One region of the Pseudoalteromonas sp. Scap06 genome, then DNA from elsewhere that is predicted to be linked to it. Evidence: predicted binding sites of a transcription regulator. Region 1 holds the regulator's gene; each other region holds the start of a gene.
What was found. The regulator sigma-54, encoded in region 1, starts transcription at its own class of promoters, with help from an activator protein. The targets are predictions, from matches to a motif close to GTTGGCACGNNNNTNGNNT.

Region 2: the regulator sigma-54 is predicted to act here: its motif matches at 1,228-1,246, upstream of FLM47_RS06215 (PA2169 family four-helix-bundle protein).
Region 3: the regulator sigma-54 is predicted to act here: its motif matches at 1,473-1,491, upstream of pdsR (proteobacterial dedicated sortase system response regulator).
Region 4: the regulator sigma-54 is predicted to act here: its motif matches at 1,877-1,895, upstream of FLM47_RS02980 (DUF1328 domain-containing protein).

The regions. Positions count from the first base shown of each region.
Region 1 covers NZ_CP041330.1:423,295-426,459, forward strand. The annotation lists gene rapZ (RNase adapter RapZ) at 1-441, opposite strand, end outside; gene ptsN (PTS IIA-like nitrogen regulatory protein PtsN) at 461-913, opposite strand; gene hpf (ribosome hibernation promoting factor) at 918-1,205, opposite strand; gene FLM47_RS01980 (RNA polymerase factor sigma-54) at 1,232-2,731, opposite strand; gene lptB (LPS export ABC transporter ATP-binding protein) at 2,801-3,165, opposite strand, start outside.
Region 2 covers NZ_CP041330.1:1,352,858-1,356,022, reverse strand. The annotation lists gene aceK (bifunctional isocitrate dehydrogenase kinase/phosphatase) at 1-168, shown strand, start outside; gene FLM47_RS06220 (LysR family transcriptional regulator) at 185-1,123, shown strand; gene FLM47_RS06215 (PA2169 family four-helix-bundle protein) at 1,285-1,728, shown strand; gene FLM47_RS06210 (TonB-dependent receptor) at 1,898-3,165, shown strand, end outside.
Region 3 covers NZ_CP041330.1:2,632,019-2,635,183, reverse strand. The annotation lists gene pdsS (proteobacterial dedicated sortase system histidine kinase) at 1-601, opposite strand, end outside; gene pdsR (proteobacterial dedicated sortase system response regulator) at 595-1,290, opposite strand; gene pdsO (sortase-associated OmpA-like protein PdsO) at 1,517-2,242, shown strand; gene FLM47_RS12220 (marine proteobacterial sortase target protein) at 2,269-3,165, shown strand, end outside.
Region 4 covers NZ_CP041330.1:648,953-652,117, forward strand. The annotation lists gene FLM47_RS02960 (aspartate kinase) at 1-479, shown strand, start outside; gene csrA (carbon storage regulator CsrA) at 569-760, shown strand; gene FLM47_RS02970 (YcxB family protein) at 814-1,281, opposite strand; gene FLM47_RS02975 (hypothetical protein) at 1,416-1,607, opposite strand; gene FLM47_RS02980 (DUF1328 domain-containing protein) at 1,657-1,830, opposite strand; gene FLM47_RS02985 (OadG family protein) at 2,355-2,600, shown strand; gene oadA (sodium-extruding oxaloacetate decarboxylase subunit alpha) at 2,613-3,165, shown strand, end outside.

The sequences.
Region 1 (3,165 bases):
AGACTCAGCAAGCTGATGCACACTTAAGCCTGTGGTATCAATCATATAATCGGCACGATTAATGAGTACATCAAGGAGTTGTTTTTCTTTTTTTATTGCTAAATCAAGTGGCAGAGAATCAATAGAAAGAGGATGAAGACGGCGTGTTTCTGAAAAGCGTTTGATTAAGGTTTGATCGTCACTGTCTAAATAAAACACCGTTGGCTTAGTAAAACCAGGCAAATATTCAATGATTTCATTAAACTGTTGTTGTTCTTTAGGTAAGTTACGCACATCAACACTTACAGCTATTTTATTGTAGCTGTCGGAAACACTACGAACAAGAGAAGGTAATAAATTTAAAGGTATATTATCTACACAATAATAACCTAAATCCTCAACAACGCGTAACGCAACAGATTTACCAGAACCTGAGCGACCACTTATAATTATTAATTCCATTTATCACCCTTTATTATTGCTACGGTTGACTTACAATGATCTGGTACAGCTCATTGTCGGATTTTGCCGCCCGTAATTGCTTACAAAATTCTTTATCGTTGAGCTTTTCAGCTATAGTGGCTAAGGTTTTTAAATGCTGCTTATTGTCACCGTCGGGTACAATTAAGGCAACAAAAATGTCGACCGGTCGATTATCTATTGCATCAAAATTAATAGCCGCTTCGCTCACTAATATAAGTGCAAGAGGCTCTTGTACACCACTCATACGACCATGAGGAATTGCAATTCCTCGGCCTATACCTGTGCTCCCTAGTTTTTCTCTTGCTGTTAATGCATTAAGAATATCTTGTTGAGCTAAATAGGGCAGTTTATTGTGAGCCAATTCACTGATAAATTCTAAAATTCTTTTTTTACTATTAAAAAGGACCGCAGCTTTACTGCAGTCCTGACAGATAAGTGAGCTTAGTTTCATAGTGTTAGTGTCGAGCAAGTTTCTCTTTGTGTTTAATTACTTGACGATCTAGCTTGTCAATCAGCGAGTCTATAGCGGCATACATATCTTGGTGTTCAGTAGAAGCAAAAATCTCAGCGCCACTAACATGAACGGTTGCTTCGGCTTTTTGGTTTAGTTTTTCTACATCGAGAATAACGTGCACATTCGTTATGTGATCAGTGTGCCTCTGTAACTTCGAAAATTTACTATTTACGTAGTCTCTAAGCGAGTCGGTAATATCTACATGGCGACCAGTTAAATTCAGTTGCATAAACATTTTCCTCTTTGTTGTACGCCTTAAATCAAACTTTTACGTTGATTTGACGGGGGAATAGCTAGAGATTCGCGATACTTTGCAATAGTTCTCCTTGCTACTTTAATTCCTTGCTCAGCCAATATATCTGCAATTTTGCTATCACTCAATGGTTTAGCTGAGTTTTCTGCAGCGATTAATTTTTTAATTAATGCGCGTATTGCTGTTGAAGAACATTCACCACCATTTTCAGTGCTTACATGGCTGGAAAAGAAATATTTAAGCTCAAAAATACCGCGTGGTGTATGCATGTATTTTTGCGTAGTAACACGTGAAATAGTCGACTCGTGCATTTCTACCATTTCGGCTACGTCATTAAGTACCATAGGCTTCATCGCCTCAGGACCATGTTCAAAAAAGGCCTGTTGTTGCTGCACAATACAGTTGGTTACTTTAAGCAGCGTGTCGTTTCTACTCTCTAAGCTTTTTATAAACCATTTAGCTTCTTGTAAGTGTGAGCGAATGAACTGGCTATCGCCACTTGATTTGACCGTACGAGACATAGCTGCATATTGGCTGTTTACCCTAATTTTAGGCATGCTATCTGGGTTTAGTTCAACCACCCAACGGCCTTTCACTTTTTTAACCGACACATCAGGAATAACGTACTCTGACTCTTCTCTAACGATAGTGTCTGCCGGTTTTGGGCTAAGGGTGTGAATTAACGTCATGACCTCTTTAAGCTCATCTTCTTTGAGCTTAGTTTTCTTCATTAACGTGCGATAATCACGCGCAGCCAATAAATCAATGTGATCAGTTAAGATCATTTTTGTTTCGTTTAAAAAAGGCGTGTCTTGATCAAACTGATTCAATTGAATACACAAACACTCTTGTAAACTACGCGCGGCTATTCCTACCGGATCAAATAGCTGAATACGCTTTAATACCGCTTCTATTTCATCAAGTTCAACTTCATCTTCTATGTCGTTCTCTTGATTAAAGCTCTCTAATATTTCTTCACAGCTAAGAGTTAAAATGCCCGAATCGTCCACGGCTTCTACGATAGCAATCGCGATGGCTTCATCAGTAGGGCTAAACGGTGTCAGTTGCAATTGCCACATTAAATATTCATGTAGCGTTTCAGTTGAAGAGCCTTGATAAATTGATTCATCTTCAGGCATTGGTCCTGATGAAGAGGCAGGTGCTGCGCTCATGTATTCATCCCATGTAACATCCATTGCCATATCATCGCTAATGGTGTCTTTGGTCATGGCTTCGCCGCTATCTTGCTCATATTCGCTAGGTTTTTCATCAGCTGAAGCACTTAGCGTTGATTCTTCGATATCGGCTTTTTGTTCGTTTTTACCCGCAGCATCTTCACTGTAATCTTGTTCTTCAACTTCAAGCAAGGGATTGCTATCGAGCGCTTCTTGAATTTCTTGCTGGAGATCCAATGTACTGAGTTGCAATAAGCGAATTGCTTGTTGCAACTGTGGAGTCATTGTAAGTTGCTGGCCCATGCGCAGCTGTAATGATTGCCTCATTTATCTCTAACAATCCTTTTAAATTAGTATAATTAATATTAGCAGATGCTTAGTGTAATAACACACATATTAGAGCTTGAACTGCTCGCCTAAATAAACATCGCGTACCGTTTTATCGTTTAATACATATTCTGGAGTGCCTGATGCAATTAACTCTCCATGAGAAACTATGTAGGCTTTTTCACAAACATCAAGAGTTTCGCGTACGTTGTGATCTGTGATCAATACGCCAATTCCTCGATTTTTAAGGTGTTCTATAATTTTTTTAATATCTAATACAGAGATAGGATCAACCCCTGCAAAGGGTTCGTCTAATAGTATAAATTTAGGATTTGCTGCTAATGCTCGCGCAATTTCAACACGGCGGCGCTCACCACCTGATAGGGCCATACCTTGGCTGTCACGAATATGTTGAATACTAAATTCATCAAGTA
Region 2 (3,165 bases), 930 kb from region 1:
TGTACCTTTGTTATGCCCAATCCAACATATAAACAATTTTTAACTAGCACGCACCCTGAATTACTTGATGTTAACTTTTGGAAACAAGCACAACAAAATATAAAAAATGGAAAGGTGAGTCACATTTATCCCTATCCTACAGCACAGCGTTTTATCCATTATTGGTAAACGTTAAGGACACACAATGAATATAAGTAAAATAGATTTAAATTTACTGGTTTACCTCGATACATTACTGCGCGAATGTAATGTTACTCGTGCTGCAAACCAGCTTAGTATTACTCAACCGGCAATGAGTAACGGACTTAAACGCCTACGTAACCTTTTTAACGATCCTATTTTAGTTCGTACCAGCGATGGTATGGTGCCGACTGAGCGTGCTATTGAGTTGCAGCCAGTAATTCGTGGAATTTTGATGACTCTTGAAGAAACTCTGGCACCTAACCGTGAGTTTGAAGCTAAACAAAGTAAGCGAGTGTTTAGGATCATGGCCAGTGATTACGCGGCCAGTACCATGGCGCCGCGTTTATTAGGGAAACTACACGAAGAAGCGCCCGACACCACCTTAGATATTTTAACCCCTAGTGATGTTACCTTTCACGATGTTGAAAACGGTAAAGTTGATATGGCGATTAACCGCTTTGAAAATTTACCACAATCGTTTCATCATAAACGTATTTGGAAAGACAGCTTTTGTTGTTTAGTAAAATCAGATAACCCCATTATTGAAAACTTTAGCCTAGATAGCTATTTAAAAGCTCGCCATATTTGGGTAAGTAAAACAGGCTTTGGTGTTGGTGTGGGGATGGACCCTAAAGATGTGCAAAAGCTGGGCTGGGTTGATGAGGCACTGGCTCATTTTGGTAAACACCGTAATATTGCCACTTTTACTCGTAACTACCATGTGGCTGTTCACTTAGCCAAAGAGAAAAATTTAGTTGCGACTTTGCCCTCAAAAGCGGCTAATATTTATTTAGACGATCCTGGGCTTAAAATACTGGAGCCCCCCTTTCCTATCCCGCCATTTGAACTTGATATGATATGGAGCCCTTTATTACACAGAGACGCTAGTCATATTTGGTTACGCCAAAAAGTAGCTGAAGTAGCGGATGAGCTAAAATAACCTTCTTACAAACTTTTATGTAAAATTTGCTTGCTAACGCTCAGTTAGCAAGCCTACTAAACAATTAAAAAGCATAAAATACAAACACTTAAAAAAACAACCTACTTGGAATAGCGCTTGCTTAGTAATGACAGTATTTTAAATTAACAGAGGTCATTATTATGAGCACCCATCAAGGACAAGAAATTAATCATATTACAGAAATTATCCAAGTAATGAATAGCGGCATCGACTTTTACCAAACAGCACAAGATAAAGTAAAGGACCCCGCAATAGGTGCCCTATTTCAACGTATGATTGACGCTCGTAAAGTCAGTGTGGAGAGTTTACAACCTTACGCAATTAATCAACAGGGTGAGCGCGAAGATGGCTCATCGTTTGTTGTAGAAGCGCGCCGAGCATTCACAACTTTGATTAGTAAATTTACTAACGATAACGATCAAACCTACGTTAAAGAGCTTGAGGAAGTAGAAGATAAAACCTTAGAAGAAATTAAAGTAGCGTTGAAAAAACCTCAGTCCCATGATTGTGAAGCAGCGTTATCAAAGGTATTACTTACTATGCAGAGCTGCCATGCTGAAATGAGTAAAATGCAAAAACATTAAGTTTAATACAAAGAATAACCGCCCAGCCTTAGTGCTGGGCTTTTTGTTACCTTAAAAAAATCCCCTCCTGTGAAAAAAATTAGTTTCGTCACATGTTTGTAAAAATTCATCACTATTATTAGTTAAAACATCTGGTCTAGACCAAAATAAACTTAAGGTAAAACTAATAATGAAACGACATGCAATAGCCACTGCTATATTACTGTGTACTAGCCCGTTATTTATTGCCCAAGATGCCGTTGCCGGTAACGCTACATTTGTAGGCACTGTAGAAGATAGTAGATCACTGCTCTCTGGCGCATTAATCACAGTAGTTGGTACTGGTAAAAGTACCGTAACAAACTATCAGGGACAATTTGAGTTACCGCAGTTAAATCCAGGTAAACACCAACTTAAAGTGACTTATTTAGGCTATCAGCCTTATTTTGTTGATATTACTGTTGGTGAAGGCGAAATAAAAAAGCTAAAACCAATCACTCTTTTTGCTGCAAATAATAATAACGCCATTGAAGAAATAATTGCTGTCGGCCAAATTCAGCGCGGTGAAATGGCGGCAGCTAATAACCAAAAAAATGCCAAAAGTATTAAAAATATTATTTCTGCTGACGGTATTGGAAAACTACCTGATAGAAATGCAGCTGAAGCTGTACAGCGTATACCAGGTGTGTCGATTGAACGTGACCAAGGTGAAGGTCGTTTTGTTGCTGTGCGCGGTCTACCGGCACAGTGGAGCTCTGCGAGTATCAACGGCGATCGTTTACCAACGGCTGAAGAAGAAACCACCAGTCGAGCAACAGCTTTTGACTTTTTCCCTAGTGAATTAATTGAATTTGTCGAAGTGTCGAAAGCGCTAACCCCTGACCTTGAAGGTGACGCCATTGGCGGTAATGTTAATTTTATCACTAAAAAAGCGCCCGATGATTTTGTGTTTAATACTAATTTTGCAATTGGTCAAAATGAGCTTGCCGATGGCACTAATTATTCAGCAAACTTACTTTACGGCGACCGCTTACTAGACGACAAATTAGGTTTTTTGATCAATGCGACTGCGTGGCAACGTGACTGGGCCACTGATAACTATGAGCCGCGCCGTGGCAATGATGGTTTAGGCATTTATCGCTTAGAGTTACGAGATTATACCGGCACGCGCGAAACTTATGGACTTAATGGTGCTGTTGAGTATCAACTTGAACAAGGCACAATTAGCGCCACAGCCATGTATGGGACTTTAATTGATGACGAAACACATTATAAGCACCGTATGCGCTTTGATAAAAATCGCGCTGAAGTACAACATATCCGCAATGAATTAATTACCGAAATGACTGGGCTTGAGTTAGAGGCTGAGCATTATTTTGGTTATGACAAAACTCTTAGTTGGAAGTTATCAAGTTACGAGAATGAATTTCGTTATGGCAATACCCCAAATAGCGAAGA
Region 3 (3,165 bases), 1.2 Mb from region 1:
GAATTTTAGTAAAAGGCATTTTACTGTTGGCATCAAATGCGTTGACCCAGCCATCTTGGCGCGGAGCAATAATATAAGTATTAAATTGCCCATCAGGGTTTTTTAGGCCAATTTTTACATAGTCATTATTGGTAATGCTGAGGCTGTTTTTAGCACGGTAAATTACAGTGTCATCTGTGACTTTAAATACAGCATATAAGTAATTATCAAACTTACCTACCATGTGGCTAAATGATAAGTTGTTCAGTTGATGGTTATCATTGGCTGTTTGTAAGTAGCGTTTGTCATACAGCCAAAATAGCGATTGGTAAGCGTCCCAGTCGCTGAGTTTACCATCGAGCTGAATTGGGCTTTTTAAATTATAAGCATAGAGATCGCGGCCTTTTACAACTTGATCTAAAAAGTTGGTTTGTTCGTCAAATAAAGCGGGGCGTTCGTGCAGGGCTGTTGCCAGTGCGCGTGTAGTGCCTACGAGCGTTTTTTCTTGGCCTTGGCGTAAAAACTTTTCCATTTCCCATACGTACTCGTAGCCTAACCATGGCAACAAAAACAAAAAGCATGAAAGTAGAATAAATTTACTGCGTAGGCCAAATCTCAGCATGTGGGTTGCTCCCACCTGTAACCCATGCCATACACGGTATCAATGCAGTCAAACTGGCTATCGAGTGCTATAAACTTTTTGCGAATGCGTTTTACATGGGAGGTAATGGTGCTGTCGTCTACATAAATTTTAGCATCGCTCATTAACTCATTACGGCTTTTAACGTGGCCAGGTCGTTGGGCGAGTGAGTGCAGCATCCAAAACTCAGTTACGGTTAAATCAACCAACTGTTGCTGCCAAAGCACCTGCATGCGTTGCGTGTCGAGTGTTAGTTGACCGCGAATTATTAATGCGTTGGCATCGGCGGGTTGCTCTAATGCTTCCATGCGGCGAAATAGCGCACCAATACGCGCGGCTAAATGCGCTAAGCTAATATCTTTGGTTAGGTAGTCATCGGCGCCCATGCGCAGGCCGCATACGGTGTCTATTTCGCTGTCGCGAGCGGTTAAAAAAATAATTGGTAAGGTTTTAGAAAGTGAACGCAGTGTTTGGCACAGTAAAAAGCCGCCATCTATTTCATGGCCTAAGCCAATATCAACAATGGCTAAATCGGGGAGTGCTTCTTTAAAAGCTATTTCTGCTTGAGTGCGGTTTTCATAACCACTTACCTGATAGCCTTGAGCGCTCAGCATTTCTATGTAGTTTTCGCGAATGGCAGTTTCATCTTCAACGATAGCTATTTTTTTCATTCTACACACCCTTATTTATTTTAAAGCGCACTATAACGAAGTTTTCGTGCTAAGTAAGGTGAAAAAGGCAATTGCCATTTTTTTGCCACAATTGCTCAGCAGTTTGCCATTTTTACTCCCCTTTGTTGCCACTTCATGGTGTTTTAATACAGCTATTGAAATTACCAATACAACGCAAGTGCCAACCAATAGCTTGCCAACCATTATTAATAGTAAGGAATAGACCATGAAGAAAACATTAATCGCACTCACACTTGTTAGCACTTTTTGTACGCCAGTATTTGCTGCGGATACCCCATCAAAAGAAGCAAAAAAAGAAACAATAGTTGGCCTGAGCACCGGTGCCATTATTGGTGGCGTGGTTGGTGGCCCAATTGGCGCGTTTGTAGGCGCATTTGCTGGTGGTTTGATTGGCGATGCCAAGGTGGCTGAGCAAACCATTGCTGAGCAGCAGCAAGCTTTAACTGTAATGGCAGAGAAAACCAACGACTACCAGCACGTACTTAATCATAACAGTCACCTAGAGGCGCAACTTGAACTACTGGCGCAACAAAATGAGCAATTAACTCAATCGCAGCTTAATAATTTATTGGCGATGACGGTGCAATTTAAAACAGGCTCTAGCGATATTGCTCCACATTTTGCCAAGCAGCTTGATCAATTGGTTGCGTTATTAAAAAGCCAACCGCAACTCGCACTCGATTTAAGTGGCTTTGCCGATCAGCGTGGTGAAGAGCAAGCAAACTTATTACTTTCAAAAGCCAGAGTAAACGCCGTACAAAGTTACTTAATTAAACAAGGTGTAAGCCATATACGTTTAAGCGCACAAGCATTTGGCGAGCAACAAAGCATAGCAAATAGTAACACCCTTGAAGATAACTTTTTTGACAGGCGCGTTACTCTCACTACCCGTGCGCTTAATCAAACGACTGATCAAACAGCAAGCAATTAATCGCAAGGCGTTCGATGGAGTGATTTATGTTGAGTAAACCCACCAAAGTGCTTACCAAGGTAAGCCTTTTTATTTTTATTATTATCGTGCTTTTGGCCAGCTTTAAAAGCCATGCACAGTCGCCAAAACTATCCTTGTTTGATAGCCAAGGAGTGGCGGTTAACCCTGGGGTTATTTTAAAAAGCGATGCAAAAATGACCCTAACAGGGCTAATTAATCATGTTGTAGTAACGCAGCACTACATAAATGAAAATCCTTTTGCCGTAAATGCACGTTATTTATTTCCTTTACCCGATGAAAGCGCCGTGCAAGCAATGACCATGCGCATTGGCGAGCGAGTTATTAAAGGTAAAATAGCAAAAAAACGCCAAGCTGAAAAACAGTACCAAGCTGCCAAAAAAGCAGGCAAACAAGCTTCATTGCTGCGACAGCAGCGTGCAAATATGTTTATTACAAATGTGGCAAATGTAGGGCCAGGAGAAGAAATAGTTATAACGCTTGAGTATCAAGAGATTATTGATTACCAACACGGAATCTTTGCGATTCATTTTCCAACCACAATGACGCCACGCTATCATGCAATAACAGGGGAAGTTAACGATGAACAAGATACACATGCGATAACAAGCACTAACACACCTTCGTTTACTCCACAGGGTTGGTTAAGCCCTGTTTACACAAAACAAACCAATGAGGCGGCAAATGCCAGCGATTTAAGCTTAACAATTAACATGGATATAGGCTTAGAATTGGTTGATATAAACGCTAAGTACCATCAAGTTAATATTGAAAACCCTGCATTTGGGCAATACAGCATTGTGCTAAAACCACAGCAAGCCATAAATAGAGACTTTGTACTTGAGTTTAAGCCACTTCAACTAGCGCAAGCGCAAGCTGCACTTTTTACTCAGCAAGCACAAAAT
Region 4 (3,165 bases), 230 kb from region 1:
TGGCGAGTAACGTTGTGTCGGGTATTGCATTTAATCGAGACGAGTGTTTGATTAAGGTACATGGAGTACCGCAAGGCACAAAAGCGCTTGCAAAAATTTTGAAACTTTTTGCAGATAATGGCATCGAAATAGATATGATTAATCAAATTAATCATAAAGTTGAAAAAGTCGACTATGCTTTTACTGTGCATTTAAATGATTATTTAAACGCACTTGATTTGTTAGCGGCTGAGCAACAGCAATTTGACGCACAGGCAATTGACGGATTAACTAATGTGGCGAAAGTGTCAGCTGTGGGTATGGGGATGAAATCTCATTCTGGAGTGGCGAGTTTATTTTTTGATTCGTTAGCACAAGAGAACATTGATGTGATGTTTGTTTCAACCTCAGAGATAAAAATTTCAGTTTTAATAGATGAGAAATACCTTGAACTGGCTGTTCGTGCATTACATAAGACATTTTTAACAGAAAATGAATAGATTGAGAGTTTTTACTTACTTTTTAGTCTAATTTTAATTAAAATGTGTTGCGGAATCTTATAATTTTATTGGAACATGGGAGCAAGAGAATGCTAATACTAACTCGTAGAGTAGGCGAGACCCTTATGATTGGTGACGAAGTAACCGTTACTGTTCTGGGTGTTAAAGGAAATCAAGTTCGTATCGGTGTTAACGCACCTAAAGACGTATCAGTTCATCGTGAAGAAATTTACATGCGCATACAAGCTGAAAAGTCTAACCCTAATCCGGGCAATGCTTAATCAAGATAATATAAAATGTGTTAGTTAAAAACTATGACATTTATAAAAGCCACTCACTGAGTGGCTTTTTTGTTAATAAAATCAATGGTTTCTTCGTTGAGTATTGCCTTGGAAATGTACTGCATACCGCTTTTACTTTTTAACAATAGGCCGCAATCTGTAGTAATCACTTCATTAATGTCGTGCCAAGCTAACTGGTAATTCTTGTAATGATTGGTTGATTTTATTCCGTCCTCGTCGAAGGTGAGAGTGACTTCAGAACCAGATGCTCTGCTAAGCATTTGCCTTGTTACCCACCAAGGACGACGATAATAAAAAGCAATGCACTCAAGTAAAGCTAACATAAGCAAAAATGTACCAAGGTAATGATCGCCTAAACCATAAATGCCAAATAGCCCTAATATCACAAGTAGCGCCAATAAAAAGTATTTAGGTTGTGCACGCTTACTATAAGGCAGCGATTGGTCGAAGCATTCATAAAAATAAGGTTTATCGAGTTTATAAGTTGTTGTAAAGACCATGTGTTTGCACTTAAAAGCTATTTTTTATTATTTTAGCCTAATGCGCAGCTTAAAAGGGGAAATGACTAGAAACTATTTATATTTTAGGCATAAAAAAACGACCCGTAGGTCGTTTCTTAGCTAAATAAATAATATTAGCAATTTGTCTCTTCGGCATTAACGCCTTCTTTTACTTCTTCACAGGTATCTTCTACCTTGTTTTGAACATCTGTCACGGCTTCGTCAATACGCTCACCGGCTTCTTCTGCATGATTGTCTTCACAACCCATAATAAATGCACTTGCGAATAGACCAATAGCTGCTGCTTTAAGTGTTGATGATTTCATAATGTAATTCCTTGTATATAAATTTAAAAAGAGGTTCGTTGTTTCTTATCTACCTGGGGCTTTTACCACGTAAAGCGCCAGAGACAAGTGAAATAACCAGTAAAACTAAAAAGATAAAAAATATGATCTTAGCAATTCCTGCTGCGGCTCCTGCAATACCACCAAATCCTAAAACGGCTGCGATTAGTGCGATCACCAAAAATGTAATTGTCCAGCGTAACATTGTCATCTCCTTGATTTATCTAAGTGTTAAAGTGTTGTTTTTATATAAGCGAGTAATGTGCCAGTATTTCATTTTGTTTTAAATCAATGGTTTATTTCGGTTTTTCGCGATTGGCTTTATACTGAGTTGGTAATTTTTACGATCTTATCGGTAACTTATTCACAGTTGTCTCTGATGAGATAATAAATAGTTGTTGCTGCTCTTTGTTTTGGTAAGACCAATTAACATTTGTTTTGAAGGTTATTAGTGGGTTAGTACAATAGGTTTGTTTTATATGTGTTTTTACAAAGTATTAGTGTTTTTATATATTCTTTGTTTATAACGAACATTTTTATCATCTATATATCTGGGTTAAATAAGCTATTTTAGGTGGTGTTAACCTTATTGGTGATATGTTACTTTTAGATTAATTGGTTTTACCAATTTACAATGTGTAGACAAAAGAATAGTTTTTGTTACTATTGGTGAATAGTTATTTAAATAAACCGATTTTTTATGTGTTTGGTTTTAAACAGGGGAGAATTATGGATATAGGGGCTTTACTCACAACTGCAGGCAATTTAATGCTAACAGGCATGGTGGGTGTGTTTGTATTTCTTTCTTTATTGATTGGTGCAGTGACACTCATGTCTAAGCTGGCTAGCAAGTTTTCTCAGCCAGAACTAGCAGCATCACAGAGAACACCATCTTTTAAATCTCAAGGTGTGCCAAATGAGCACATCGCTGCAATTAGTGCTGCCATTGCTCAGTACAAAACAAATAATAATTAGAGGAGCATACCAATGGCTAAATTAAAAATAACAGAACTCGTACTTCGTGACGCACATCAGTCGCTCTTAGCTACCCGCATGCGATTAGACGACATGTTACCTATTGCAAAAAAAATTGATGACGCAGGATATTGGTCTATAGAATCTTGGGGTGGAGCTACCTTTGATTCATGTATTCGTTATTTAGGTGAAGATCCATGGGAGCGTATTCGCGCGCTTAAAAAAGCGATGCCAAATACACCACAGCAAATGCTACTTCGTGGTCAGAACTTATTGGGATATCGCCATTATGCTGATGATGTGGTTGAGAAGTTTGTTGAGCGCGCCCACAAAAATGGCGTAGACGTATTTCGTATTTTTGATGCCATGAATGATGTACGTAACTTAGAAACTGCCATAAAAGCGGCGGTTAAAGTAGGGGCACATGCGCAAGGTACAATTTCTTACACAGTAAGCCCTGTACATACATTAGATATGTGGTTAACACTTGCTAAGCAGCTTGAAGAATTAGGTTGTCATTCAATTTGTATTAAAGATATGGCGGGATTGCTTAAGCCTTACGATG